3 regions of the Rhizobium sp. T1470 genome follow, and region 3 is predicted to be linked to each of the others. Evidence: predicted binding sites of a transcription regulator. Region 3 holds the regulator's gene; each other region holds the start of a gene.
The links. Region 3 encodes HrcA, which represses chaperone genes, less so after heat shock. Its sites were predicted from a motif close to GTTAGCACTCNCNNNNNGNGAGTGCTAAC; they were not measured.

Region 1 (9,866 bases), 450 kb from region 3:
TTCACCCGGTAATATTCTTCAGTTTTGCACCGCAAGTTCATGCAGAGCGGCCGCATCGCGCGCCGAGACATCGGGATAGGCCGGATCCAAGCCGACATCCGTCGTGATCCGCCAGGAGCGGGCGCACTTGGTGCCTTCGGCCAGTTTCGGCTCGACGCTGACACCCGATACCTCGGGGAGACGGAAGGCATTGGCCGGACCTTCGGCGCTATCGATAACGATTGCAGAGGTGATGCAGATCTCCTCGAAGTCCTGACCCTCCAGTGCTTTCAGAAGCTCCGCATCGGCGACGTGGACGACGGGGGCTGCCTCCAGCGAGGATCCGATGCGCTTGTCCTTGCGCTCAATTTCAAGTGCACCGGTGACCACGGTGCGGACGGCCCGGATCTTCTTCCACTTCTCGGCAAGAGCGTCGTTCTTCCATTCCGCCGGAATGGCGGGGAACTGCTCGAGGTGAATCGAGACAACCGAAGGATTGCGCGACAGCCAAGCCTCTTCCGCCGTGAAGGGCAGCATCGGCGCCAGCCAAGTCACCATGCATTCGAAGATATTGCGGATGACATGGAGGGCCGAACGACGGCGCCGGCTCGACGGCGCATCGCAGTAGAGCGCATCCTTGCGGACGTCGAAGTAGAAAGCCGAGAGTTCAACGTTGGCAAAGTCGATCAGCGCACGGGCAATCTTCTTGAATTCGAAGGCGTCGTAGCTTTCGCGGACGAGCTGGTCGAGTTCCGACAGGCGATGCAGCATCAGCTGCTCGAGCTCGGGCAGTTCGGCAAGCGCAATGACTTCGCCCTTATCATGTGCCAGCGTGCCGAGCATCCAGCGGATCGTGTTGCGCAGCTTGCGATAGGCATCGATGTTGGTCTGGATGATCGTCTTGCCGACGCGCAGATCTTCCGCGTAGTCCGAGGTCATCACCCAAAGGCGCAGAATATCCGCGCCGGCGTCCTTCATCACCTCTTGGGGCGATGTGACGTTACCCTTGGACTTCGACATCTTCTCGCCCTTCTCATCCATGGTGAAGCCATGGGTGATGACGGCATTGTAAGGCGCGCGGCCGCGCGTAGCGGCCGATTCCAGCAGAGACGAATGGAACCAGCCCCGATGCTGGTCCGAGCCTTCCAGATAGACGTCGGCCGGCCACTTGAGATCCGGACGGTCTTCGAGCGTGAACGTGTGGGTCGAGCCCGAGTCGAACCAGACGTCGAGGATGTCCATGACCTGCGTCCAGGGCTCGTTTGCCTTCTCGCCGAGGAAGCGCTCACGTGCGCCGTCCGCGAACCAGGCATCGGCGCCTTCCCTTTCGAAGGCATCGAGGATGCGCGCATTGACCCCATCGTCCTGCAGGATTTCGCCCTGCTCATCGACGAAGACGCAGATCGGCACACCCCAAGCGCGCTGACGCGAAAGCACCCAGTCCGGACGCTGCTCGATCATGGCGCGTAGACGGTTCTGGCCGGCAGCAGGCACGAAGCGGGTCTCGTCGATCGCGTTCAGCGCACGGGAACGCAACGTCGTTCCGTCGCCAAGCTCCTTGTCCATGTAGACAAACCACTGCGGCGTGTTGCGGAAGATGACCGGCTTCTTCGACCGCCACGAGTGCGGATAGGAATGCTTGAGACGGCCGCGCGCGAACAGGGCATGACGGCCGATCAGCGCCTTGATGACACGCTCGTTGGCATCGCCCTTCTTGCCGCTGTCGTCGATGACGCGCGCCGCACCGCCTTCCGCATCCGGGCCGAAGCCGGGTGCGTCGACAGTGAAGAAGCCCGCGTCGTCGACCGGGAACGGGATCGCAGAGGAGATGCCGCGTGCTTCGAGGGCCCGGGCGTTGTCCATCCAGGCGTCAAAGTCTTCGCGGCCATGGCTCGGCGCGGTATGGACGAAGCCGGTTCCCGTCTCATCGGTGACATGGTCGCCGTCGAGGAGGGGCACCCCAAAGTGGTAGCCGCCGCCGAGCCCGTGCAGCGGGTGCGCGCAGGTGATCGCCGCAAATTCCACCGCCGCGACATCGCGGACGAACTTGAGGGTCACCTTCGCCTTGGCAGCTGACTCCTCGGCGAGGCGCTTGGCAAAAATCAGCTTCTCGCCGGGCTGCGGTCCGAAGTCGTTCTCAGCCGTTTCGACCTCGTAGAGGCCGTAACCATAGCGCGAGGAATAGGCGATCGCGCGGTTGCCTGGGATTGTCCACGGCGTGGTCGTCCAGATTACCACGAAGACGCCCTTGAGTTCGCTGGGGCCTTCCGCGATCGGGAACTTCACCCAGATCATATCGCTTTCGACATCGGCGTATTCGACCTCGGCTTCAGCGAGCGCCGTGCGCTCGACGACCGACCACATGATCGGCTTCGAGCCGCGATAAAGCTGGCCAGATTTCGCGATCTTCAGCAGTTCGCCGGCGATGCGCGATTCCGCGTGGAAGTTCATCGTCGTGTAGGGGTTTTCGAAGTCGCCCTCGATGCCGAGGCGCTTGAACTCCTCCGACTGCACCTTGATCCAGCCAGCCGCAAAGTCACGGCATTCCTGGCGGAATTCGTTGACCGGAACCTCGTCCTTGTTCTTGCCCTTCTCGCGGTACTTCTCCTCGATCTTCCATTCGATCGGGAGGCCGTGGCAGTCCCAGCCGGGAACGTAGTTGGCGTCGAAGCCGCGCATCTGGAACGAGCGGTTGATGACGTCCTTGAGGATCTTGTTCAGCGCGTGGCCGATGTGGATGTTGCCGTTGGCATAGGGAGGGCCGTCGTGGAGCACGAACTTCTCGCGGCCGGCTGCGGACGCCCGAAGCTTCTTGTAGAGACCCATCTGCTGCCAGCGGGCAACGGTTTCCGGCTCCTTCTGCGGCAGGCCGGCGCGCATCGGGAAGTCTGTTTCCGGCAGATAGAGGGTCTTCGAGTAGTCGATTTTTTCGGCTGTATCGGTCATGTCTAGCAATCGTCTCTAGGCGCCACGGGAGCGGGCGCAACGGGCTTGAAAATTGGTGACGGAGGCGCTCGTCGTCCAAGCGCCGAAAACCCGGACCTTCCGGCCGCTTAGCGCGCGCGGAAGGCCGGGCCGATAATTCGTATCGTGATCGCCAGCCGGAACGTGTTCATCGCGCCGGTTCATAGGCGCTTTTGCAGTGAAAAGGAAGAGGGATTCCATGACGTCGTCGCATGGAAAACCGCGGGCATTTTCATCCGCAGCTTCCGTTTTCGAGCGACGATCAGGCGCGCGCCGGCACCTTTGCCGGGGTCAGCACATTGACGACGACAGCGACGATGATGTTCAGCGCCAATGCGGGTAGAAGAGAAAAAGGTCGTGAAAGTTACGGACGGGTACCCAGAGGCACCCGGCAGCCAGCAGGCTGCCGTTCCAAACCTTTTATCCATGTGATGATTGCCTTTCGGCGCTGGGGCGCAGCGAATCCGCGTCTTATCAAATAGATGACATATCCCCATGAGCGAGCGCGGCAGCGCCGCCGCCCTGAAAGAGCCACAATTTTCGAAAGCGGCTGAACGTCAGGTGAAGCAGATCTTCCGGTCGAGCTCGCCGAGCGACTGCACGCCCGCAAGCAGCGCCCTCGCCTCTTCCTTGTCCCGATGCATCTGCTCCACAAGAGGATCGAGGCCGTCAAACTTCAGTTCCGGCCGCAGGTGGCCGAAGAAGGATACAGAACAGGTCTGCCCGTAGAGGTCGCCGCTGAAATCGAAGACGTAGGTCTCTAGCAGTGGCGCGCCGTTGTCGGTTACCGTCGGTCGGCGGCCATAGCTGGCGACACCATCGCGGAGAGTGCCATCGACACGACGGAAGCGAACGGCATAGATACCCGCCCTGAGGTCGGCTTCAGCGGGCAACTGCATATTCGCGGTCGGAAAGCCGAGCTGGCGGCCAAGCTTCTCGCCGCCGATCACCTCCGCTTCCACCGTATAGTGATAGCCGAGCATGGCAGCCGCCTCGCTGACATTGCCGTCCTTCAGCAGTTCGCGAATGTGGCTCGAGGACACCACGTCTGTATTCTCGTCGCGAAAGGCGTCGATCAACGTCACGCCGAAGCCATATTTCTGACCGGCATCCATCAGGAAGGCCGGACCGCCTTCCCGGCCACGGCCGAAATGAAAGTTGAAGCCCGTTACGACTTCGGATGCACCTAGCCAATCCTTCAGGATCGAATGGATGAAATCGTCCGCCGAGCGCTGCGAAAACTCCCTGTCGAAGGGATATTCGATGACTGCGTTGAAGCCGATCGCTTCGATGATACGCGCCTTGAGCGGTGCCGGCGTCAGGCGAAAGACCGGCTGGTCAGGGCGAAAGACCGTGCGGGGATGTGGTTCAAATGTCAGGACCAGCGCCGGAATGCCGCGCTGCCTCGATATCTCCAAGGCCCGGTTCAGGACGGACTGGTGACCCCGATGCACACCGTCGAAGTTGCCGATGGCAATTACGCCGCCACGCAGGCGGGCCGGCAGGGGTTCACGGGTTTCGTTGCGGTGAAAAACGGTCATCGGCTGGCTTTTCTTATGCGAGGCTCTTTATGCGAGACGAGGCATCCACCACTTCGGTGTCGCTTTTTCGCGGTCCAGATATGCCGTGAGGATCGCCTCGTCGGTCTTTCCGTTCAGCGTGTATTCCTTCGCGTGGATGCCGCCGCTGATATAGAGGAGGTCCAGGCCGTAATCGAGAGCGCCACGAACATCTGTCGGCATGCCGTCCCCGATTGCAAGGACGCGGCTCGGCGGAAAGTCGCCGTGGGCCTCGCGGGCGACCGACAAGACGGCCTCGTAGATCGGCTTGTGCGGCTTGCCGGCAATGCGCGTCTCACCACCGAGCTGATTGTAGTAGGCGGCCATCGCGCCGGCGCAAGGGATGATCTTATGGCCGCGCTCGACAACCAGATCGGGGTTGGCGCAGATCATCGGCACGCCACGCGTCTGGAACGTCTTCAGCATCTCGGTGTAATCTTCCGGGGTCTCGGTTTCGTCGTCGAAGAAACCGGTGCAGACGACGGAGTCGGCATCCTTGGCGCCGACGCGCTCCACACCAAGCCCCTCGATAATCGCTAGGTCGCGATCCGGTCCAAGCAGAAATACCTTCTTTGGCCCCTCTGCAATCAGGCCCCGCGTGACGTCGCCCGATGTGACGATACGGTCGTAGGCGCCATCCTGGATGCCGATCTGGCGAAGCTGAGTCACGACCTGCGGAGCGATGCGCGGCGAATTGGTGATCAAAACGACCGTCAGCCCCTCCCCGCGCGCTGCCTCCAGCGCTGCAGCCGCCTTCGGGAAAGGATCGACGCCATTGTGCAAGACACCCCAGACATCGCAAAACACCGCATCATATTGGCTGGTGATTTCCGCAAAGTTCTCGATCCGCTTGGCCATTCCGATTTCCCGATCTCGTTAAGTCACGGGTGACATCGCAAAGGCATGCCGGGATGGCAAGGCATTTTGCGGTGGCCTGCTGCAAAAAACCGGAAGCCGCCGACTAGAGCACGGCGGCGGCAGCCTTGACCAACAGACCCGCGGCGGTGGAGACACCGAAGACCGTGAGAATGCCCGCCTTGAAGCGAAAGAGCAGGACGGATGCCAGCACGAAGATCCCGAGTGCCGCGATATCGAGCGTCCACCACTGCGGCCAGGCGAAGCTGGCGATCGGCAGACCGGTCTTCCCGGAGAGGAGCCCCACGCGCCCAACCTCGGCAAAGAGCACGTGCAGGCCGAACCACAGTGCAAGATTGAGAATGACGCCGACGACTGCCGCGGTGATCGCCGAAACGGCGGCCGCGAGGTTCTCGTTGTTGCGCAGCGTCTCGATGTAGGGAGCTCCGGCGAAGATCCAGATGAAGCTCGGCACAAAGGTCGCCCATGCGGCGAGGAAGGCGCCGAGAACGCCGCCGGCAAGCGGCGCCATCAGGACGGGGTTGCGATAGCCGGCGAGAAAACCGACAAAACAGAGGACAAGGACCAACGGCCCGGGCGTCGTTTCGGCAAGTGCCAGCCCGTCGAGCATCTCGCCGGGCTGGAGCCAGGCGTAGTGGCCGATGGCGACCTGAGCGACGTAGGAAAGGACGGCGTAGGCGCCTTCGAAGGTAATGACGGCCATCTTGGAGAAGAAGATGAAGACCGCACCGAAAACATTGGTTTCGCCGCTCAACGTTTCAGCGATCAGGTCCGTCGGCGCGTCAAGGCCACGAATGAAAAGAAGCGGCGACTGCCAGACGAGGATCCAGAACACGAGCACCACAAGCGGCCTTGCGATCGCATGCGTCGTGACCGCAGGAACAAACCGGGGCGGAGGGGCTTGCGGCACGGATGGCGCTGCCAATCGACTTTGGCGATGCTTCATCCATAGCAGCCCGGCTGCTCCGGCCAGGACGACAACCAGAGGAAACGGCAGGTTCAGCAAAAAGAGCGCCAGAAACGACGCGCCCGCCACGCAGTAGTGAAAGCGCCTCTTGAGCGCTCGGCGCCCTACCCTAAGCAGTGTCTCGATGACGATGGCCAGAACCGCAGCCTTCACCCCAAAGAAAAGGGCGGGAAGCCATGCTGCCGCCTGAAAGACGGCGTAGAGGCTCGACAGTATCAGGATGACAAGGAAGCCCGGCAGAATGAACAGGAGACCAGCAATGAAGCCGCCGCGGACGCCATGCATGAGCCAGCCGATATAGATTGCCAGTTGCTGGGCCTCCGGGCCCGGCAGCAACATGCAGAAATTCAGCGCGTGCAGGAAGCGGTCCTCGGAAATCCAGCGCTTCTCGTCGACAATGGTCTTATGCATGAGGGCGATCTGACCGGCTGGCCCGCCGAAGCTCAGACAGCCGATGCGCGCCCAGACGCGAACCGCCTCTCGCGGCGTCGGTGTCGCCACGATGTCGCCTGCCGCGATCGCCTTGTCCACGGTTGCTGCCCCTCCCGCTCCAAGCGGCTCGATACCATCTGCGTGCATGCGCGGCAATCCTGCCGCCATCAAGCGAGGCGCTGAAAGCGTTCAAAGAGTACACGGCTTTCCAGCGCCAGGACGTTCGGAAACCTCGGCGACAGCGCAGCCCGTCTTACTTCCATCAAGGATATGCCGTTAAGGCTGTCGCGAAGTCCGGCGAAGAAAAATTGCGGCCGTTCTTGACTCCCCGCCGGGCCACTCCTAAATGCTGCCTCGCTAGCACTCACCAAGGACGAGTGCTAACACCCATCCGTGCGGGCCGCTCCCGGCCTGCGAGTGTCATTTGATCGAGGGATTAGACAATGGCAAGCACCAACTTCCGCCCCCTTCACGATCGCGTCGTTGTTCGCCGCGTTGAGTCCGAAGAAAAGACCAAGGGCGGCATCATCATTCCCGACACCGCCAAGGAAAAGCCGCAGGAAGGCGAAATCGTCGCCGTCGGTTCCGGCGCTCGTGACGAGTCCGGCAAGGTCGTCGCTCTCGACGTCAAGGCTGGCGACCGCGTCCTGTTCGGCAAGTGGTCCGGCACCGAAGTCAAGATCAACGGCGAAGACCTTCTGATCATGAAGGAAGCCGACATCATGGGCATCATCGGCTGATCCAGCCGGTTCCCTTTCCGATTTTAGCCACGGGCCCTAAAGCCCGGACAACTCGAATTCAGGAGTTTCAATCATGGCAGCTAAAGAAATCAAGTTTGGCCGCACCGCGCGCGAAAAGATGCTCAAGGGCGTCGACATTCTCGCTGACGCAGTGAAGGTAACACTCGGCCCGAAGGGTCGTAACGTCATCATCGACAAGTCCTTCGGCGCTCCGCGCATCACCAAGGACGGCGTTTCGGTCGCCAAGGAAATCGAACTTGAAGACAAGTTCGAAAACATGGGCGCCCAAATGGTCCGCGAAGTTGCTTCGAAGACCAACGACATCGCCGGCGACGGCACCACGACTGCAACGGTTCTCGCCCAGGCGATCGTTCGCGAAGGCGGCAAGGCGGTCGCAGCTGGCATGAACCCGATGGACCTGAAGCGCGGCATCGATCTCGCCGTTGCCGAAGTCGTCAAGGATCTCCAGGCCAAGGCCAAGAAGATCAACACGTCTGGAGAGATTGCCCAGGTCGGGACGATCTCGGCAAACGGCGAAAAGCAGGTCGGTCTCGACATTGCCGAAGCCATGCAGAAGGTCGGCAATGAAGGCGTCATCACGGTTGAAGAAGCCAAGACCGCCGAAACCGAACTCGAAGTCGTCGAAGGCATGCAGTTCGACCGCGGCTACCTCAGCCCCTACTTCGTCACCAACCCGGAAAAGATGATTGCCGACCTCGAAGACGCCTTCATCCTGCTGCACGAAAAGAAGCTGTCGAACCTGCAGGCAATGCTTCCGGTTCTCGAAGCTGTCGTTCAGACCGGCAAGCCGCTCCTCATCATTGCTGAAGATGTCGAAGGCGAAGCGCTTGCTACGCTCGTCGTCAACAAGCTGCGCGGCGGCCTGAAGATTGCTGCCGTCAAGGCTCCGGGCTTCGGCGATCGCCGCAAGGCCATGCTCGAAGACATCGCGATCCTGACCGGTGGTACGGTCATCTCCGAAGACCTCGGCATCAAGCTCGAATCCGTAACGCTCGACATGCTCGGCCGTTCGAAGAAGGTTTCGATCTCCAAGGAAAATACGACGATCGTCGACGGCGCTGGCGCCAAGTCCGACATCGAAGGCCGCGTTGCACAGATCAAGGCTCAGATCGAAGAAACCACTTCGGACTATGACCGCGAAAAGCTGCAGGAGCGCCTTGCCAAGCTGGCTGGCGGCGTTGCCGTGATCCGCGTCGGCGGTTCGACGGAAGTCGAAGTGAAGGAAAAGAAGGACCGCATCGACGACGCGCTCAATGCGACGCGCGCTGCTGTTCAGGAAGGCATTGTACCGGGCGGCGGCGTCGCTCTGCTGCGTTCGTCCACGAAGATCACCTCCAAGGGTGAAAATCAGGATCAGGAAGCCGGCGTGAACATCGTTCGCAGGGCGCTGCAGTCGCTGGTGCGTCAGATTGCTGAAAACGCAGGCGACGAAGCCTCGATCGTTGTCGGCAAGATCCTCGAAAAGAACGAAGACAACTATGGCTACAACGCCCAGACGTCCGAGTATGGCGACATGATCGCCATGGGCATCGTCGACCCGGTCAAGGTTGTGCGCACGGCTCTGCAGAACGCAGCTTCGGTTGCTTCGCTGCTGATCACCACCGAAGCCATGATCGCTGAACTGCCGAAGAAGGATGCTCCTGGCGGCATGCCTGGCGGCATGGGCGGAATGGGCGGAATGGGCGGAATGGACATGATGTGATAGGCGAAAGCCTTCACTAGTCCACTTCCGGTATCCCGGAATAGGAAGGGCGGTCTTCGGACCGCCCTTTTTTGTCTCTCGCGACTGATTCGCCAGACCTCGGCTTCGAGGGTATTTCAATCGGCAGCTGAAACGTTTAATCAGAGTTGTGAGCAACCCTCGCATTGAGCGAAGCTTTCGCAAAACTTGTGGTGTTGTATTTTTTCTTTCACAGGCTGATTTCTCTCGCAGTGCAATTTTCTGCACATCTGGTCGCAAATAACCGCGGTGAAACCGCTTCCACTTCAAGATTTGGCGCTTTTTTGCCATTTCGTGTTATCAAGCAGAGCTTGGCGATGGATTTTCCACTCACAGTAGAGGTCTGCGGCACGCAAAAAGCCGATTGCCGTTTCGTAAAAATCCCTGTAAATCCGCGCTGCATTCGGCGCGCGTTCATCAGCCGACGGTCGCGGTCCCATATCGATCCTGACCACGAGAGCGCGAGACCGAGTTCGGGAAAAACCCCTCCCGAAATACATCATAAGTTGTGTAACCTGCCAAGAAATTGGACGCGGTTCCGCTAGAGGGACCAGCACACCAAACCCCATTTCTCGGTCGCCCGAGCATGATGCGCGGCGCAGCATGAA
Region 2 (9,866 bases), on a different replicon from region 3:
TTTGCGCGACTGGATCGATGACCATCGGGACGACCCTACCTCCCCTAGTATCGGTTCGTACCGCGACGTTTGCGGAACATTCGAAGTACTAATCGTGCCAAAGAGAAAAACTCTGTCAATACAATATGGTGAGCACCCGCCCCTTTGTCCGATCTCCGACATTTTATCGAGGACCCGACACACTCGTCCTCGCTCGCTTGCGTTGCAGCGATCAAGCCGAACTCATAACGCATCTCCAAATCTTCCGTGTTTCGAGATCGGCTTAATGTCGGCCATAGGGATAGAGCGGAAGCTGCTGTGATCTTTGATCGGCGATCAAAATTCGGAGCGAGTCTCAATATTTTATTGCGATTTTTTAAAGGTTGCGATCGCCCTGATCGTTGCGGGCGATCCCAAATGGCCGGCGCAGCGATGGTTCTGGCCCATCCCTCCCTTCACCTCCCGGAAGCGCCAAAATAAATGTTTGTTCAAAGAACAGTACGCAGGCAGCGTTGACGGGCCTGACGCGATTACGAAGCGATAAAATACAGAGGGCCGCGGAGATAATTTCTGACGCGCAGTTGCTTCAATTGCAGGCGAGGGCAAATCGTGGTTCGATCAGTTCCCGAACAGATGCAGACTTGCATGGCAAAGCCGCCCACACGCCTCCTGCCCGCCACCATCCGGCGTGCCAGGACGCCCGGATGGCGTTCCACCAGGCCCGAAGGATCCGCCACAGCCGCCGGATCGGCCTGTAGGCTGAAACGATTGAACTTCGCCATCTGCAACCGGGCATAGTTCCGCATTGGGAGCATACTTGGATGGGTAGATTTGACTTCGAGTTGCGTGACATCATCACTTTCGTCGGAGACACCCTTCGTATTGATGAAAAGCAACTGCGGCACGGAATCCTACGGCTCGAGTTTGATTGGCATCTCTCTGACGGCCGCCCATGCCCATTGCGGGCGGCGTTTCCAGACAGCTACCCATTCGTTCGCCCAGGTGGCACTACGCGGAGAACCATCCACCTTTCCGGAGAAGCATTGCTCGCCCGCCGATGGAACCCTCTGTCTGCTCGGACGAGATACAGGCCTCTGGTCAGCGGAATGGACATTCGCAACCATGCTCAAGAAACAGCTTGAAAATGCCTTGAACGGTAGATCTTCAGGCACGCTCTGTCTTTCCAGCTTAGGCCGTCGGAGACGGCGCCCGGATGCGTGTGCCAGTCGCCAAGATATGGATCATCAGAACCCCGTCAGCGCGAAATCCTACTCCGATCATGATGCTCATGTGTGGCGGTCCAGGGTATTGCACTCGTGGGTAGCCCACATGGCGCGTCAGCTTCTCTTTGGACTTCTTTCCGAGGATAAAGCTGCCGTTGAAGTATATGACTGACGCTCGGACGAACGTCAGCATTCGCTGATTGTAGGGCATCAAACAAATATGCGTCGCGCTTAACTTCCGAGCTAAGGTCGGTCGATTGGACAGTGACCGAGATTGAGATACCTGGCGACGTAGCGCCTGGGTATGACGCTCTCGGCTCGCGAAAAAACCTGACTTCAAGCCTTGATCCGCCCGATGGCTATCCTTATCTCCGGAGCGTGTTAGCACTCGATTAACGTGAGTGCTAACAGCCAGCCATCGGATCGCTTAGATCCGCAATGACATTTGATCGAGGGACCAAAAATGGCAAACATCAATTTCCGACCGCTGCATGACCGCATTGCCGTCCGCCGCGTCGAGTCTGACGAAAAGTCCAAGGGCGGCATCATCATTCCCGACACCGCCAAGGAAAAGCCGCAGGAAGGCGAAATCGTCGCCGTCGGTTCCGGCGCTCGTGACGAGTCCGGCAAGGTCGTCGCTCTCGACGTCAAGGCTGGCGACCGCGTCCTGTTCGGCAAGTGGTCCGGCACTGAAGTCAAGATCAACGGCGAAGACCTTCTGATCATGAAGGAAGCCGACATCATGGGCATCATCGGCTGATCGGCCGATAATCTTTTAACTTCAGCATTTGAAAGCCGGATCTGTCCGGAATTTCGAAACAAGGAGCCTTCAAAATGGCAGCTAAAGAACTCAAATTCGGCCGCACCGCGCGCGAAAAGATGCTCAAGGGTGTCGACATTCTCGCTGACGCAGTGAAGGTAACGCTCGGCCCGAAGGGTCGTAACGTCATCCTCGACAAGTCCTTCGGCGCTCCGCGCATCACCAAGGACGGCGTTTCGGTCGCCAAGGAAATCGAACTGGAAGACAAGTTCGAAAACATGGGCGCCCAGATGGTCCGCGAAGTCGCGTCGAAGACTAGCGACGTTGCCGGTGACGGAACCACGACTGCAACGGTTCTCGCCCAGGCGATCGTTCGCGAAGGCGGCAAGGCGGTCGCAGCTGGCATGAACCCGATGGACCTGAAGCGCGGTATCGACCTCGCTGTTGGCGAAGTCGTCAAGGATCTCCAGGCCAAGGCCAAGAAGATCAACACGTCTGAAGAGATTGCCCAGGTCGGGACGATCTCCGCCAACGGCGAGAAGGAGATTGGCGCCTATATCGCCGAAGCCATGCAGAAGGTCGGCAATGAAGGCGTCATCACCGTTGAAGAAGCCAAGACCGCTGAAACCGAACTCGAAGTCGTCGAAGGCATGCAGTTCGACCGCGGCTACCTCAGCCCCTACTTCGTCACCAACCCGGAAAAGATGATTGCCGACCTCGAAGACGCCTTCATCCTGCTGCACGAAAAGAAGCTGTCGAACCTGCAGGCAATGCTTCCGGTTCTCGAAGCTGTCGTTCAGACCGGCAAGCCGCTCCTCATCATTGCTGAAGATGTCGAAGGCGAAGCGCTTGCTACGCTCGTCGTCAACAAGCTGCGCGGCGGCCTGAAGATAGCTGCCGTCAAGGCTCCGGGCTTCGGCGATCGCCGCAAGGCCATGCTCGAAGACATCGCGATCCTGACCGGTGGTACGGTCATCTCCGAAGACCTCGGCATCAAGCTCGAATCCGTAACGCTCGACATGCTCGGCCGTTCGAAGAAGGTTTCGATCTCCAAGGAAAATACGACGATCGTCGACGGCGCTGGCGCCAAGTCCGACATCGAAGGCCGCGTTGCCCAAATCAAGGCTCAGATCGAAGAAACCACTTCGGACTATGACCGCGAAAAGCTGCAGGAACGCCTTGCCAAGCTCGCTGGCGGTGTTGCCGTCATTCGCGTCGGCGGCTCCACGGAAGTCGAAGTGAAGGAAAAGAAGGACCGCATCGACGACGCGCTCAATGCGACGCGCGCTGCTGTTCAGGAAGGCATTGTACCGGGCGGCGGCGTCGCTCTGCTGCGTTCGTCCACGAAGATCACCGCCAAGGGTGAAAACCAGGATCAGGAAGCCGGCGTGAACATCGTCCGCAGGGCGCTGCAGTCGCTGGTGCGCCAGATCGCTGAAAACGCAGGCGACGAAGCCTCCATCGTTGTCGGCAAGATCCTCGAAAAGAACGAAGACAACTATGGCTACAACGCCCAGACGTCCGAGTATGGCGACATGATCGCCATGGGCATCGTCGACCCGGTCAAGGTTGTGCGCACGGCTCTGCAGAACGCAGCTTCGGTTGCTTCGCTGCTGATCACCACCGAAGCCATGATCGCTGAACTGCCGAAGAAGGACTCCGCCGGCGGCGGCATGCCTAGCGGCATGGGCGGAATGGAAATGATGTGAAAAGGCGAAAGCCTCCACAGCAATCAATCAGATAATAGGGCGGCCTTCGGGCCGCCCCAGACTGCTGACAAACCCCTGGCCTGGCTGGGGGTTTATGTGATTCAGTGGGACAGGTTGAGGAAAACTGTCTCTTCCCAGACGGCTCTCGAGATGGTGACGCTCGACAGCCGGGTGCCGAAGGATCACCTGCTTCGCAAGATCGACGCGGTGATCGACTTCTCCTGCCTCCATGTTCGTATTGCCGGGCTTTATTGCGCCGACGATGTTCTCGACCGGATCGGTGACCACGTTGATCAGCAGCCTCCCACCGGAAATGCGGTCGAGCGGCGAGCGGCGGCGATTGCACACCGGCTTGAGAGCGACAAGGAAGCGAAGCCGCTGGGTCGGCGGCGCCAGCGCTGACGCCAGGTCCTCGCAGCTGCGTCCGGTCGGCAGCAGCGCACCATGGAAAGCCTTCACTTTGCCGTCGATCTCCTCGCAGAGCCGACTGACCTGACTCTTGGAGACACCGCTCATGCCCATCGCTTTGACTAGGTCGTCGACCGAGCGGGTCGAGATGTCCTGGATGTAGGCCTCCTGAATGACGGCTGTCAGCGCCTTCTCCGCTATGCGCCGTGGCTCCAGGAACGACGGGTAATAGGTGCCCTTCCTGAGTTTGGGGATGCGCAGCTCGACGGTGCCGGCCCGCGTCTCCCAGTCCCGGTCGCGATACCCGTTGCGCTGGGCCATGCGCAGCGGGTTCTTCTCGCCATAAGCGGCACCGGTGGAGGCACCCACCTCCATCTCCATTAGTCGTTCTGCCGCAAAGCCGATCATCTCACGCAAAATATCGGCGTCCGGGGTCTTCTCTACGAGCGTGCGCAGGTTCATCATGATATCGGTCATCGGTGGTTCCTTCCAATCAGGTTGGTGTGAGCAATCCGACTTTACCGGAGAACTTCGATGACCGCCGCTTCGCCGCTCGCTCTCGCTCGCTACGGCGCGATTTAGAACGCGCTCCCGAGCGGCTTCGCTACCGCCGAACTACACCACTCGACGGGACACGACCCCACCTATCAGCCGTCTTGGCCTGGATCGGGACAACCTGTTGAGGGTTCCACAGCTAGTTTGCACACCTAGCCGTGGTGTTTACTGCGTATTACCCCCTCTGCAATAGTTGCAGCTGCAAGGCCTCCCAGCGCAATAACTGCGAAAGCTATTGCCCCAAAAAGGCCCCATCCTCCCGAAATTGCACATGCTTCTTCAGGCGTTAAGTCAGTCGCACCATAGGCTGACATGTCGGTATTCATTGTTGTCTCCTTTTTTAGCGCTCAAATGAGAAGATCAGTAACGGTCATCGGCAGCTCCTGCTGCGCGCAACGAGAGAGATTCAAAGAGTCGTGCCAACTGCGCAGAAAGAGCCTCAGAATTCTGCACAGTCACTTACAGGGCAGTGGCAGGCCGGGCCGAACAACACCGTGTCGCGGAGTCGACAAACCCGACATTTCGTGCAGCGGATTTTGGCATCTGGACGTGGTGGTGATTTCGGTTCGCGGCTGAAAGCGCCGGCTGTACCAGCCCATTGAACAACCGGTAGATGCCGCCTCTAGATAGCTATTTAAGCTTATGCTTGTGGCGCTCATCCATCAGTGGCGCCGTCCGGGGGAACTCTTGGACGAGCGCTTTGCAAATTCGGTGGCCGCCACCACGAGGGATCCTCGCTGAGGTTGGTCGAGCCGGTCCACACTTCGCAGAGACCGGCCGAAATGAGCTCGCGACCGCCACCCCGGGTTTTTGGGCCGAGGACTTCTCGTGGTCTTAGCACCGCCGTTCTGGTTTTGGTTCCGGCGTTCGGACGCCCTACGCGACAGGTCAGCGATCAGCATTGCTTGCAGCTGTTCCGCTGTGCCGGGCGCGGGCCGACCGGCGATCCATGTCGATCCGCTTGGCGACAGCGTCGTTAAGTCGTAATAGGTGGGGCAATCGGTAGCAGCTTGCAGATCGGCTCGACCCCGAGCACCCAACGGTGTTCACGAACCGTCGATACGCAGTTCACCTCTCAGGCAATGAGTTGCCGAGTTCCTACGAATGGGAATATTGCTGAAAAGTAGCAGACCGTTGGTGGACAAGGATACGCTCGGAGCTATAGGTCCGATTGGCGGGCCAAACTCGCTGCAGAATTAAAGAGGAAAGTCATGCCTACAGGTACCGTGAAATTTTTTAATGAAGACAAGGGATTTGGCTTCATTACGCCCGAGAATGGCGGAGCGGATGTGTTCGTCCATGTGTCTGCCCTGCAACGAGGCGATTCGCTCCGAGAAGGCGAAAAGGTCAGCTACGAGCTGGGCCAAGATCGGAAGACCGGGAAGTCGAAGGCCGAAAACGTAAGCGTGCTCTGACCCCATGAGCGAGAGGATTGGCCGCGGATTTTTCAGTTTCCGAGCGTAGGCAGGCTAGTCAAATTCCAATAGCCTTGGCGGGATTAGAACCGTCGGCCCGTCGTTACCTCCTTACCTGAAATCCCGAGTCTTCACCTTGATCGCGTCGAGATGCAGCTAGGGATCCACAATACCCCTCGGCCACGGCCCTTCGGCAATCCACGCGGATCGGGCGCCGGCGATCCATAATGAAACTCATCGCCTCGCCCATGCGGCAACGGAAACGCCGCGTCACGCTGACGCTTGCCAGTTTCCCTGACAGGTTGGACAACAGATGAGCGTTCGCGCAGCGTCAATGCAGCAACCAAGAAGAGGGCAGCCGTGCGACGCGATGGCGCAGGAAAGCCAAAAACGAACGTGGATGACCGCGGATGGGGCTCGCTTCGCGGCATCGACTCCAGCAAACCTGTGCCCTTTGTCAAGGACACGGGCGAGCTGCTATGAACAACGAAATCTCCCACCTGACCGCGAGCGCCGCGGCGCTGCTCGCTGAACAACCTGGACTTCGCCGGCCGAAATCGCACGCCTTCTGCTGATGCGATGCGTGCCGAGACCCCTTCCTCGTGAGTACGAACCGTGGCGATTCAGGGTGCTCGGCGCAATCATTCCAGATCTCGATGGTTTCGTCGCTATGGAACGGAGGAACCTGCCTCCACCCGCAATTCCGATCCTGTCGCTGCATCTGCGACCGGCTCTGCTGGCCGGAGTAGGCGTCGTCGAGCGGGCCGGACCGGAGACGCTCGAAATGCTGCGCGGCCAAATGACGGGTGTCAACAAAGTGCCTTTCAGCAGCGCTACCGATGAGATCATGAACCATACATGCCGTTCGGTGGCGTCGTCGCAGTTGCAGTTAATTAGAGAATCCTGCCCCGCGGATTCTCATCTGCCAAATCCGGCTGAAACAACCGCATTCTCACGTTTAATTGCTAAGTGACAGCCGCGATTCCCGGCACGTATCATGTCAAATCCACCAGTTGGAAAAATGAACCAGAATATATTATAACATATATTTTGGTATAGTTTCAGCTCTTTGAGAAAAATTAATGTCTTATCGTATTTTTACATAATATAAACAGTATATATTCTGCTCATATTGTCTTAAAACAAGTACTAGTACCGCGCCACAGAGATTATGACGGGTTGGGTTATCGTAGAATGGGCAAGTCTTCTGGTGGGATGAGAAGTTGGATGCTGCGTGCTGCGCCTGGCACGCGGGATATAAATCCTGCCTTCTCGAGGGTCAGCACCATCTGGTGAACAGACGGAGCCGTAACGGCGAAGTGGCGACGCATGTCGGCTTCGGCCGGAGGCTGTTTGAAGATGCGGCTGTAGGCGTAGATGAAGGCCAGGTACTGGCCTTGGACTTGCGTAAGGCCATGTCTTGCCGTTGCGGCTTGCGGGTCAAGTGAGGGACTCATTTTCGGATTCATCTGCGTCTCCGCGCTGAAGGAGGTGTCGATGAATATAAAGTTTCACGTAGAGCTTAGCCAATCGGAACGTGATCAACTGGCCGTTTTGTTGAGCGGGGGACGCCATGCGTCGCGCAAGATCAAGCGCGCCCAGATCCTGGTGGCGGCGGACGAAGGCTTCAGCGACGAGGTGATCGCGGCAACCTTGAACGTCAGCGGATCGACGATTTACCGGACCAAGCGCCGGTTTGTGGAAGCCAATCTGGAAGGCGCGCTCAGTGAAGAACCGCGCCCGGGTGTTGAGCGCAAGCTATCGAGCAAGGAGGAGGCGCTGTTGGTGGCGACCGCCTGCTCAAAGCCGCCGCCCGGGCGAGCCCGCTGGACCCTGGAGCTTCTGGCCGATGAGATGGTCCGACTCACCGATCATGACGAGTTGTCCTCGGAGACCGTACGTCGCCGGCTGGCTGAGAATCATCTCAAACCTTGGCGCAAAGACATGTGGTGCATCCCAAAGCTCGATGGGGAATACGTCGCGCGCATGGAGGATGTTCTCGACCTCTACGCAGAGACGCCTGATCCACAAAGGCCCGTGGTCTGCTTCGACGAGAGCCCGACCCAACTCATCGGCGAAGTGCGCGAGCCCATTGCGGCCAAGCCTGGCCAGCTTGAACGCTACGACTGCGAGTATCGCCGAAACGGCACGGTCAATCTGTTTGTCTTCATGGACGCCCACCAGCCCTGGCGCAGGGTGAAGGTCACCGATCGGCGAACCAACCAAGACTTCGCCCAGTGCATGCGCGAACTGGTCGACGTCGATTATCCCGACGCCCCGATCATCCGCGTGGTGATGGACAACCTCTCCACCCATTCCGCCGGGGCGCTTTACGACGCATTTCCAGCCCCGGAGGCTCGAAGGGTGCTGAAGCGACTGGAGTTCCACCACACGCCCAAGCACGCCAGTTGGCTCAACATGGTCGAGATCGAGATCGGTGTCCTGCGCAGCCAATGCCTCGACCGTCGTATCGACAATAAAGACACCATAATCGCCGAAGTCGCAGCCTGGGAGCAGCAACGCAACGCTAATGGCGCAAAGATCCAATGGATGTTCACAACCGAAAAAGCCCGCCAAAAGCTCCGCAAAGCTTACCCCGTCAAAGAGTCATAATCTCTGTGGCGCGGCACTAGTAGAGCTTCGTTTTACGTCATTCGCTGCCGCAGCGCCTGCCGGTCACCTTCCGCCCTTCCATCGCTCAGAGAGTGAAGTGCCACCATGTCCAAACAACCCTTGCCGACGCTGCCGATGTGGCGCGTCGATCATATCGAGCCCTCGCCCGAGATGTTGGCGCTACGCGCCAACGGTCCGATCCACCGCGTGCGCTTCCCATCCGGGCACGAAGGCTGGTGGGTGACAGGCTACGACGAGGCCAAGGCGGCGCTGTCCGACCCCGCGTTCCGGCCCGCGGGAATGCCGCCGGCGGCATTTACCCCGGATTCGGTGATTCTCGGTTCGCCGGGGTGGCTAGTCTCGCACGAAGGGGACGAGCATGCCCGGTTACGCACGATCGTGGCGCCGGCCTTCAGCAACCCCAGGGTGAAGCTGCTCGCGCAGCAGGTCGAGGCGATCGCCGCCCAGTTGTTCGAGACGCTGGCGGCTCAGCCCCAGCCTGCCGACCTGCGGCGCCACCTCACCTTTTTCCGCTTCCGGCAATGATCATCAGCGCGCTGCTGGGTGTGCTCTACGAGGATCACGCCTTTTTCGCCGGGCTGTCCGACGAGGTGATGACACACCAGCATGAAAGCGGCCCGCGCAACGCGTCGCGCCTGGCCTGGGAAGAACTGCTCGCCTACATTCGCAGCAAGATGCGCGACAAGCGCCAGGATCCGGGCGACAACCTGCTGACGGATCTGCTCGCGGCGGTCGACCAGGGCAAGGCGACCGAGGAAGAGGCGATCGGCCTGGCGGCGGGCATGCTGGTGGCGGGGCACGAGAGCACCGTCGCGCAGATCGAATTCGGCCTGCTGGCCATGTTCCGCTGTCCGCAACAGCGCGAACGCCTAGTCGGCGATCCATCCCTGGTGGACAAGGCGGTGGAGGAAATCCTGCGCATGTACCCGCCGGGCGCGGGCTGGGACGGCATCATGCGCTATCCGCGGACCGACGTGACCATCGCGGGCGTGCATATTCCCGCGGAGAGCAAGGTGCTGATCGGCCTACCGGCGACGTCGTTCGATCCGCGCCATTTCGACGACCCGGAAATCTTTGACATCGGACGCGACGAAAAACCGCACCTGGCGTTCTCCTCCGGGCCGCACTACTGCATCGGCGTGGCGCTAGCCAGGCTGGAACTCAAGGTGGTTTTCGGTTCGAT
Region 3 (9,866 bases):
GCACCGAGAACGAATCGAAACGCGGGTCGAAGCCATAGGCGCCGACGCGTGTGCCCGGCGTGTCTCGTCCGGCTTCCACATGAAGGCTGGCGCAATATAGACGCGCCGCTTTCATGATTAAAATACTCCACTTTTTGACCGGCATGGCAAATCAGCCACAGTCAGGTCAGGCTTGCGCCTCTGACAGCAGCCACCGGCGGAAGGCGGCCGCCGCCGGCTGTTCGAGCGCAAGCCCGGGATAGACGAGGTGGAAGGCAAGCCGGCTTGCAATGCCAAGCGGGAAGGGCGTGACCACCGCGTCTTCCTTCAGGTCCCGCTCCAGAAACGAGCGCCGCATCAAGGCAAAGCCCAGTCCGGCTTTCATCGCGTCATAGGCTCCGTTGCCATGCATGAAGACCGGTCCACGCGACGGGTCGAGTCCTGTCGCGCCGGCTGCTTCCAGCCAGAGCTGCCAGTCATGGCGATAGACGTCATGGATCAGTTGGAAGCCGGCGAGCGCGTCCGGCGAGGGATTGTCGCCGAGCTCCGCGGCAAGTCTTGGTGTGCAAACCGGCACCAGCTCGTCATCCACGAGGCGTTCGCTGATCAGGCCGTCATAGCCGCCGAGTCCGTGGCGGATTGCAAGGTCGATCCCGTCGCGCTGAAATCGAGCACGCGGTGCGACGCGCTGATGCGGACGTCGATTTCGGGATGCATCGCCTCGAAGCGTCTGAGACGCGGCACGAGCCAGTAGGTTGCAAATCCCGCCGTGCAGGTGACGTTGAGGACGGCGCCGCGTCCGCGCGCCGTGATCGCCGCCGTCGCTTCCCTGACGAGGCGGAATGCTACCCTGAGCGTCGAAAAATAGTCTGCACCCTCCACGGTCAGAGCTAGTGCGCGCGTCTTCCGCTCGAAGAGCTTGACGCCAAGCGAGGATTCCAGATCGCGGATCTGCAGACTGACGGCTCCCGGCGTCACGTTGAGCTCCTTCGCCGCCAACGTCATGCTGAGGTGTCGGGCGGCCGCTTCAAAGGCTCGAAGGGCCGAAAGGGAGGGAAGATAATCGCTCATGGTTTAGCTCAACTATATTATGGATCGAGAAAGACTCGTTTGTCGCACGACTGGCATAGCAATAATATCAGCATGAAAGCCGCCGTAAAAGCTTCGTCGAGCTGAGCGATGAGCGAGAAAAAATCAGGAAAAATGCGTGAGGACCGCCCAACAATCGGGTGGCGGCAGCCTGTACTGACATGTAGACCGGTCGCAGGCTGACCAGGGAGAAGACGATGCAGCAGAAACAGATGGGCTTTGCCGAGTGGGGAATGTTGCTGGTGCTCTCCCTGCTGTGGGGCGGATCCTTCCTCTTCAACGGCATTCTGGTGAAGAGCCTGCCGCCCTTTACGATCGTCACGGGTCGGGTCCTGATCGCAGCGCTGGCACTGAACCTTATTGTGCGTGCGACCGGCCATGCCATGCCGCGTGACGGCAGGTCCTGGGCGGCCTTCTTCGGCATGGGCATCCTCAACAATATGATCCCGTTCTGTCTCATCGTCTGGGGCCAGACGCATATCGCAAGTGGCCTCGCCTCGATCCTGAATGCCACAACGCCGCTCTTTGGCGTCGTCGTCGCGCATTTCCTGACCGCGGATGAAAAAATGACCGGCAATCGCCTGCTTGGCGTTCTCGTCGGCTTTGCGGGCGTCGCCTATATGATCGGCTTCGACGTGCTGCGCGATCTCGGGTCGAACGTGCTGGCGCAGCTCGCGGTGCTCGGTGCTGCGCTCTCCTATTCCTTTGCCGGCATCTTCGGCCGGCGCTTCCGCCAGATGGGCATGGCGCCGCTCATTCCCGCTGCAGGACAGGTCAGCGCCTCCACCGTCCTGATGTTGCCGATCGCGCTCATCGTCGACCAGCCCTGGACATTGGCCGCTCCTTCATTGGAAACCTGGATGGCGCTGTTCGGCCTGGCCTTGCTTTCGACGGCGATCGCCTATGTGCTGTTTTTCCGCATCCTGGCGGCTGCCGGTGCAACGAACCTGATGCTCGTGACCTTCCTGATTCCGGTCAGCGCCATCCTGCTCGGCGCAGCCATTCTCGGCGAGCAATTGCAGGTCAAGCATCTGATCGGCATGGCGATGATCGCGATCGGCCTTGCGGCGATAGACGGGCGATTGTTCGCTCTGCGGAGAAAGCGACCTGCCTAGCAGGCGAGATCGGCGACCACGGAATCGAGGATCAGCATGCCTGACGGCGTGCAGCGCAGGCGAGAATTGCCGATCCGCTCGATAAAGCCATGCTCCAAAAGAAACTCTTCCCGCTTCGGGTCCAGGTCGCGGCCCGAAAGCTGCTGCCAGCGGGAAAGGTCCACGCCTTCCTTGAGACGCAACCCCATCAGCAGCAGTTCGTCGGCCTGTTCCTCATAACCGAGTTGCTCCGTGTCCAGCATGCCGTGTCCATTGCGCTCGACCAGATCCAGCCAGCTCTCTGGCTTCCGCTCTGTCGCAGTGGCAATCTTCATGGAGCCACGTGTCAGTCGCCCATGGGCACCGGGGCCGATGCCAGCGTAATCGCCGTAACGCCAGTAGGTGAGGTTGTGCCGGCTCTCCGCGCCCGGACGCGCATGGTTGGAAACCTCGTAGGCGGGCAGTCCTTCGCCGGTGGTGATTTCCTGCGTCGCTTCATAGAGCAGCGCCGATTGGTCGCCGTCCGGAACCACAAGCTTGCCGGCCGTGTGAAGCCCGAAGAACGGAGTGCCTTCCTCGATCGTCAGTTGATAGAGCGAAAGATGATCGACGGCGTAGGAGAACGCCTCCTTCAACTCGCGTTCCCATTCGTCGACGGTCTGGTTCGGGCGCGCATAGATCAGGTCGAAGGACATGCGCGGGAAGATGTCGCGCGCCAGCTTGATCGCCTTCAGCGCATCGGCAACGTCGTGCAGCCGTCCGAGAAACGTCAGGTGGCGGTCGTTGAGCGCCTGGACGCCGAGCGACACGCGATTGACGCCGGCGGCACGATAGCCGCGGAAGCGTTCCGCCTCGACGCTGGAGGGGTTTGCCTCCATGGTGATCTCGATTCCATCGGGCACATGCCAGTGCTTGGCGATACCGTCGAGAACGGCCGACACCGTGGATGGTTTCATCAACGATGGCGTGCCGCCGCCGAGGAAGATGCTGGTCACCGTCTTTGGCCCGCTCATCTGGCGCACCGTCGCCATCTCCTTCAGGAAGCTCGCGGTAAAGCGTTCCTGATCCACCGGCTGGTGGCGGACATGGCTGTTGAAATCACAGTAAGGGCACTTGGCGGCACAGAACGGCCAATGCACGTAGACGCCGAAGCCGGGTTCGCCGGTATCGGGCAGAAGAGCGGCATAGCGCATCAGATCAGGCTGTTCCAAAGTGTCCACGTTTGCCCTTAGGCTTCCAGGCAGGTTTCGACGAAGATCTTGAAGGCGCGGGCGCGGTGCGACAGTGCTTCTGCGTCGCCGGGCTTCCAGCCGTGCTTTTCTTCCGCGCTCATCTCGCCAAAGGTAGTCTCATAGCCCTCGGGTTGAAAGACCGGATCGTAGCCGAAGCCCTGGCTGCCGCGCGCAGGCCAGACGACGGTGCCTTCGACTTCGCCGCGAAAAAGCTCCGTGTGGCCGTCCGGCCAGGCAAGGCAGAGTACGCTGACGAAACGCGCAGCGCGCTGAGCCGGCTTCGAAGCGCCGGCCGTTTCCAAAGCCGCCTCGACCTTCTCCATCGCCATCGCGAAGTCGCGCGTGCCGTCGGGTTTCTCCGCCCAGTTGGCGGTGTAGACGCCGGGATCGCCGCCGAGTGCATCGATGACGAGGCCGGAATCATCCGACAGCGCCGGCAATCCAGAGGCTTCGGCGGAGGCGAGCGCCTTGATCGTCGCGTTTTCCTCGAAAGTCGTGCCGGTCTCGTCAGGCTCCACGAAATTCAACTCGGCGGCCGATTTCGCCGTGAAGCCGAACGGACCGATGAGGTCCTGGATTTCCCGGATCTTGCCGGCATTATGGCTGGCAACGACGATGGTCTTCGTTTCGAGCTTGCGCATGACTGTCCTATTCGATGCCCCAGATGCGGGCGTCGGCGCATTCGAGGCTGTTGCCCGCCGGGTCGCGGAAATAGATCGATCGGCCGCCCTGCGGCCAGGTGACTTCGGATTCGATGGCGACACCCCCGGACGTCAGCCGGGCTGCAATCGCATCGAGATTTTCCCCGCAAACGCGGAAACAGGCGTGTCCTGCACCGGTCGTGCCGTGCGGCGGAACCTGCAAGGAGGTGGGCGAGGGAGGCTTGATCGTTTCCTGCGGGTTGAAGATCAGCAACACCCCGGCACCGCAGCGAAAGAAGACATGTCGGTTGCCGCCCCGCGAGATCTTCGAAAGGCCGAGAATGCCTTCATAAAAGGCTTCGGCCTTGTCGAGATCGTCCGCATAGAGCGCCGTCTCCAGCATGCCTTCCAGCATGTCGTTCATCCGGCGACGGCCTGCTTCTGCATCGCGACGAGTTCGGCGATACCGACCTTGGCGAGGGCCATCAGCGAGGCGAATTCCTCATCGGTGAACGGCGTGCCTTCAGCGGTGCCCTGGATTTCAACGATGCCGCCGTTGCCGGTCATCACGAAGTTCGCGTCGGTCTCAGCCGAGGAGTCCTCGAGATAGTCGAGGTCAATCACCGACTGGTTGGCGAAGATGCCGCAGGAAATGGCCGCGACGTGGTCCTTGAGGACGCGTTCGACCTTGAGCATGTTGCGGCTTTCCATCCACTTCAGGCAGTCGTAAAGCGCGATCCAGGCGCCGGTAATGGACGCCGTACGCGTTCCGCCATCCGCCTGGATGACGTCGCAGTCGAGCGTGATCTGGCGCTCGCCGAGTTCCTTGAGGTCGACGACAGCGCGCAGCGAACGACCGATCAGGCGCTGGATCTCCTGCGTACGGCCGCCCTGCTTGCCGGATGCGGCTTCGCGCTTCATACGCTCGCCGGTGGCGCGCGGCAGCATGCCGTATTCGGCGGTGACCCAACCCTTGCCGGTGTTGCGCAGCCATGCCGGAGGCTTCTCCTCGATGCTCGCCGTGCATAGCACATGCGTATCGCCGAACTTCACCAGACAGGAGCCTTCCGCGTGCTTGGAGAAATTGCGCTCGAACGAGACCTTGCGCATCTGGTCGGTTTTTCTGCCTGAGGGCCGCATACTATTCTCCTGAATCATGATTTCGAAGACCGCGAGCGGTTTTCGGAAGATCACGCGTGCTTATGTTGTTGAGAGCTTCTACGATCGGCAGCGTCCATTTGCAATTTCCCTTTTGCCGCTGCGGGGAGATTGGCTATATTTTGTCGCATCATCGTCAGCACGGGTACGCAAGGGTTCATGGAGTTCAGATCGACGTCGGTTTCAGATGCAGTGGCTGCGCTGGATGAACGCTCCAAGGAAATCTTTCGCCGCATCGTAGAGGGCTATCTGGAGACGGGTGAACCGCTCGGTTCGCGCAACCTGTCGCGTATCCTACCGATGTCGCTGTCACCGGCCTCCGTGCGCAACGTGATGAGCGATCTGGAAGAACTTGGCCTCATCTATTCGCCGCATGTCAGTGCCGGCCGTCTGCCGACACAAGTCGGCCTGCGCTTCTTCGTCGACGCCTTCATGCAGGTCGGGGATCTCTCGGCCGAGGATCGCGCCAACATCGATCGCCAGGTGCGCGCCGAAAGCCGCGACAATCCGATGGAATTGATGATGAACGAGGCAAGCCGCATGCTCTCGGGCATTTCGCGCGGCGCCGGGCTCGTCATCACCTCGAAGAGCGATCCTGTTCTCAAGCACGTCGAGTTCATCCGCCTTGAGCCGACCAAGGCGCTTGCGGTTCTCGTCGGCGATCACGATCAGGTCGAAAACCGCATTATCGAGCTTCCGGCAGGCGTGACGTCATCGCAATTGACCGAGGCCGCCAACTTCCTCAACGCACACATGACCGGCCAGACGCTGCCGGAACTGCGCAATCAATTAAGTCGACTGAAGGACGATGTCCGCCTCGAACTCGATGCGCTATCGCAGGATCTCGTCGAGCGCGGCATCGCCGTCTGGTCGGGCAGCGCCGACGAGGGCAAACCGGCCCAACTGATCATTCGCGGCCGCGCCAATCTGCTCGCCGATCTCGCTGGCGCCGACGATCTCGACCGCCTGCGCATGCTGTTCGACGACCTCGAGAAGAAGGACAGTCTGCTGGAACTTCTCAACCTCGCCGAAAGCGGGCCGGGCGTGCGCATTTTCATCGGCTCGGAGAACAAGCTCTTTTCACTTTCCGGTTCGTCGCTGATCGTCGCGCCCTATCGTGACGATGACGACCGCATTGTCGGCGCTGTCGGCGTCATCGGGCCGACGCGGCTCAACTACTCGCGCATCGTGCCGATGGTCGACTATACCGCCCAGCTGATGACGCGGTTGTCACGCGGCTCGACGTAGGAGAACTACTCCGGGAGCAGGTCGCCCGAGCCGCCCATCTCCGCAGGCATGTCTTTGTATTTTGGCAGGCCGTCACGGATATGCAGCACGCTTTCCTGATAGTTCACGTGCAGCGCTGGAGCGTAGTCAAGATCGGGCAGAAGTGCCGCGTAAACGTCGGTGACGCCCCAGGTCGGGTGCTCGGTGTAGAGATGCCCACCGCAAAGCTCGCAGAACTTCCGCACGCTGGTATCGGACCTCTGGTAGCCTTCCACGTGCTCTCCGCCTTTGGTGACATGGACGGTTTGCGGCTGCCAGAGCGTGAAGGCGTTGACGGGTCCCGCCGACCAATGCCGACAGGAGGCGCAGTGGCAGTAACCCATAGCCACCGGGTCTCCGGTGACGACGATCTCCACGGCACCGCAGAAGCAGCGCCCCGAATACGTTTTCTGATCGCCCATGGTGGTCGCTCCCTGACCTGGATGAGGTCGAAGCACTATTGATTCAGTTGCGCCTAAAATGAAAGAACTTTAGCACGGCCAAGTCAAGCTAGACCCTGTGGGGTAGACCGGCACGGTTGCCTACAAGTCATGCTTTTCGGTCACGCAGACTTGATTTTTGCCTGTCAAAGCTCGATATCGGGCACATCCTAAAAGACATCAATCACCGGAGAACGTCATGACTGACGAAACGACGAAGAACGGACCCGACGCCGCCGCGGCCGAAGCCGCAGCGGACGCCGCCGCAAACGTCGAGAACGAAGCCGCCGCCGAAGCCAGCGCAAAGCCCGATCCGCTGGAACTGCTAAAGTCCGAGAATACAGAGCTGCGCGACCGCTATCTTCGCCTTGCCGCCGAGATGGATAACCTGCGCCGGCGCACAGAGCGCGAAGTCAAGGATGCGAGGACTTATTCCGCCGCGGGCTTTGCGCGCGACATGCTGGCCGTTTCGGACAACCTGCGCCGCGCCATCGATGCGATCCCTGAGGAAGCCAGGGCTGCCGCCGATGCCGGCCTGACGACGCTGATCGAAGGTGTGGAGATGACGGAGCGCTCGATGTTGTCGGCGCTTGAGCGACACGGCGTCCGCAAACTGGAGCCGGTCGGCCAGAAGTTTGATCCGAACTTTCACCAGGCCATGTTCGAAGTGCCGAACCCCGATGTGCCGAACAACACCGTGGTTCAGGTCGTTCAGGCCGGTTACACCATTGGTGAGCGCGTTCTTCGCCCCGCCATGGTCGGCGTCGCCAAGGGCGGGCCGAAGCTCGTCGAACCCGAAACGAATTCCGTTTTCGACCAGAAGGACGCCTGATCTCTCAGGCGCCTGAAAGCCAATCTGAACATCAGATGCGGGCGAAACGTTCGATCAGCAGATCGAAGAAGCCGTCCGCATCGACATCGCGCATGACCTGCGCATTGCGCTTGCGGTCGGTCACGTGCCACCAGTCGACGACGGTCATGCCGGCCGTCAGCTCAGACGTCACCTCGATCTCGACATTGCAGGTTCGCCCCTTGAAAAGCTCAGGCTTCAAGAGATAGGCGATAACCGTCGGGTCGTGCAACGGACCGCCATCGGAGCCGTACTTCTCGACATCGAAGCGTTCGAAGAATTCCAGCATCTCGACCATGGCGATCGCCGGGCGCGTGCCCAGATCGGCCATGCGCTTGACGCGATCCTTTCGGGTCAGAAGCTTGTGCGTGACGTCGAGCGGCATCATCACGATGGGGATGCCAGAGCACAAGACGATATCGGCTGCCTCGGGATCGACGTAGATGTTGAACTCGGCGGCCGGCGTGATGTTGCCGCCTTCGAAGAAGCCGCCGCCCATCATCACCAGTTCGCGGATGCGCGGGATGATGTCGGGCGCCTTCTGGAAGGCCATGCCGATGTTGGTGAGCGGCCCAAGCGTGCAGAGGGTCACCGTGCCTTCAGGCTCGTTGCGTAGCGTTTCGATGATGAAATCCACGGAATGCTGCGGCTGTAGCTGCATATTGGGCTCATCGAGAACGGGACCATCAAGCCCGGTCTTGCCGTGCACGTGCTCAGCGGTCACCAGCTTTCGCGCGATTGGTTTGGCGGCGCCGGCAAAGACCTTGGTATCGGTCCGGCCACAGAGCTCGCAGACGATGCGCGCATTGCGGCTGGTGTAAGAGAGCGGCACATTGCCGGCGACCGTGGTGATGCCGAGCACTTCGAGCTCTTCCGGGCTGCCGAAGGCCAGCATGATGGCCGCGGCGTCGTCCTGGCCGGGGTCGGTGTCGATGATGATTTTTCTAGGGTCTGCCATTCCGATCGCTCCGTCCTCGTGGTGCGCGTTTTCGTGGCATGCACCATTTGTTTATACTCCCGTCGCAAATCGGCGCAGCCGGTACGGGCAGGGTTTGATGCGAGGCAGCGCTTGCTTTGTCAAGGTCGGACCCCTTGCGGGCTCTCTGGGAGCGGGCGCCGATATCTGCCTTGCGCCCGCGTGAGGCAGTTCCCATATTGGAAGCGTCCGGATGCTGTCTTTCAGGTCTGGCAAGGTCGCTTGAATCAAGGACTTGGAGACGATGAGCCGTATGACGCCTTTCGCGAGCCCTCTGCTTTTGGGCTTTGACGCCATGGAAAAGACGCTGGAGCGCCTTTCCAAGGCCAGCGACGGATACCCCCCCTACAATATCGAGCGCGTCGCCGCTGATCGCGCCTCCGGCGATCCGGAAAGGCTGCGCATAACTCTTGCCGTCGCCGGATTCAGCGAGGAGGAGCTCGACGTTTCTGTCGAGGAAAGCCAGCTTTCGATTCATGGTCGCCAGATCGACCAGGGGGAGCGCGACTACCTCTATCGCGGCATCGCCGCACGTCAATTCCAGCGGACTTTTGTTCTGGCCGATGGGATGCAGGTTTTGGGCGCTTGCCTCAAGAATGGGCTGCTCGCGGTGGATCTCATCCGTCCGGAGCCGAGCCGTATGGTGAAGAAAATTAACATTTCGGTCTCACAGTAGGACAACGGCGCAACTTGAGCCGTTGGTCCCTTCTCGTGGAGGTACAGGAATGTTGATGAAAGAAGCCAATTCGCACCTGACCAAAACCGAACTTGCCGGCATCGGCAACGGCGAGGTCGCCTACATCCGGAAAATGCGGTCTGAGGAAGTATCCAGGTGCTTCCCCGAGGCACCGGATATCGATCCGAGCGTTGACCTCTGGGCGCTGTTCGGCGCCGATGGCACGCCGATCCTTTTGACGGACAACCGCTCCAGCACCTTCTTCAAGGCTGCCGAGGATGAGTTGAAGACGGTGAGCCTGCACTAGGGCAGGCTCAGACCCGCTTGAACGTTAGATAGGCGGAGGATCTGCCCTCGCGCCGCGCCTTGGCCTCGTAGCGTGTGCTCGGCCAGCCCTCATAGGGCGTCAGCCAGTCTGCAGCATTCTGTGCCAGCCATTCGAAACCGCCGTGGTCTCGGCATTTC

Region 1: groES (co-chaperone GroES) is a predicted target of HrcA. The motif match lies at 7,134-7,162, and genes of this name have one in related genera.
Region 2: WGT02_RS31875 (co-chaperone GroES) is a predicted target of HrcA. The motif match lies at 1,583-1,611, and genes of this name have one in related genera.

What each region holds. Positions count from the first base shown of each region.
Region 1 covers NZ_CP148091.1:1,096,048-1,105,913, reverse strand. The annotation lists gene ileS (isoleucine--tRNA ligase) at 19-2,925, opposite strand; gene WGT02_RS05550 (hypothetical protein) at 3,156-3,425, shown strand; gene WGT02_RS05545 (bifunctional riboflavin kinase/FAD synthetase) at 3,501-4,484, opposite strand; gene WGT02_RS05540 (TIGR01459 family HAD-type hydrolase) at 4,512-5,360, opposite strand; gene chrA (chromate efflux transporter) at 5,464-6,924, opposite strand; gene groES (co-chaperone GroES) at 7,221-7,517, shown strand; gene groL (chaperonin GroEL) at 7,591-9,240, shown strand.
Region 2 covers NZ_CP148093.1:416,557-426,422, reverse strand. The annotation lists gene WGT02_RS31880 (hypothetical protein) at 510-875, opposite strand; gene WGT02_RS31875 (co-chaperone GroES) at 1,666-1,962, shown strand; gene groL (chaperonin GroEL) at 2,037-3,671, shown strand; partial or broken gene WGT02_RS31865 (transposase) at 4,119-4,556, opposite strand; gene WGT02_RS31860 (hypothetical protein) at 4,787-4,960, opposite strand; partial or broken gene WGT02_RS31855 (IS3 family transposase) at 5,559-5,697, opposite strand; gene WGT02_RS31850 (cold-shock protein) at 5,846-6,049, shown strand; gene WGT02_RS31845 (hypothetical protein) at 6,678-7,022, shown strand; gene WGT02_RS31840 (LexA family transcriptional regulator) at 7,234-7,518, opposite strand; gene WGT02_RS31835 (IS630 family transposase) at 7,547-8,662, shown strand; partial or broken gene WGT02_RS31830 (cytochrome P450) at 8,768-9,866, shown strand, end outside.
Region 3 covers NZ_CP148091.1:649,639-659,504, forward strand. The annotation lists partial or broken gene gcvA (transcriptional regulator GcvA) at 167-1,050, opposite strand; gene WGT02_RS03240 (DMT family transporter) at 1,266-2,183, shown strand; gene hemW (radical SAM family heme chaperone HemW) at 2,180-3,355, opposite strand; gene rdgB (RdgB/HAM1 family non-canonical purine NTP pyrophosphatase) at 3,391-4,035, opposite strand; gene WGT02_RS03255 (VOC family protein) at 4,043-4,459, opposite strand; gene rph (ribonuclease PH) at 4,456-5,175, opposite strand; gene hrcA (heat-inducible transcriptional repressor HrcA) at 5,353-6,441, shown strand; gene WGT02_RS03270 (GFA family protein) at 6,447-6,881, opposite strand; gene grpE (nucleotide exchange factor GrpE) at 7,099-7,731, shown strand; gene WGT02_RS03280 (nucleoside hydrolase) at 7,763-8,707, opposite strand; gene WGT02_RS03285 (Hsp20 family protein) at 8,970-9,401, shown strand; gene WGT02_RS03290 (DUF1150 family protein) at 9,451-9,708, shown strand; gene trmB (tRNA (guanosine(46)-N7)-methyltransferase TrmB) at 9,716-9,866, opposite strand, start outside.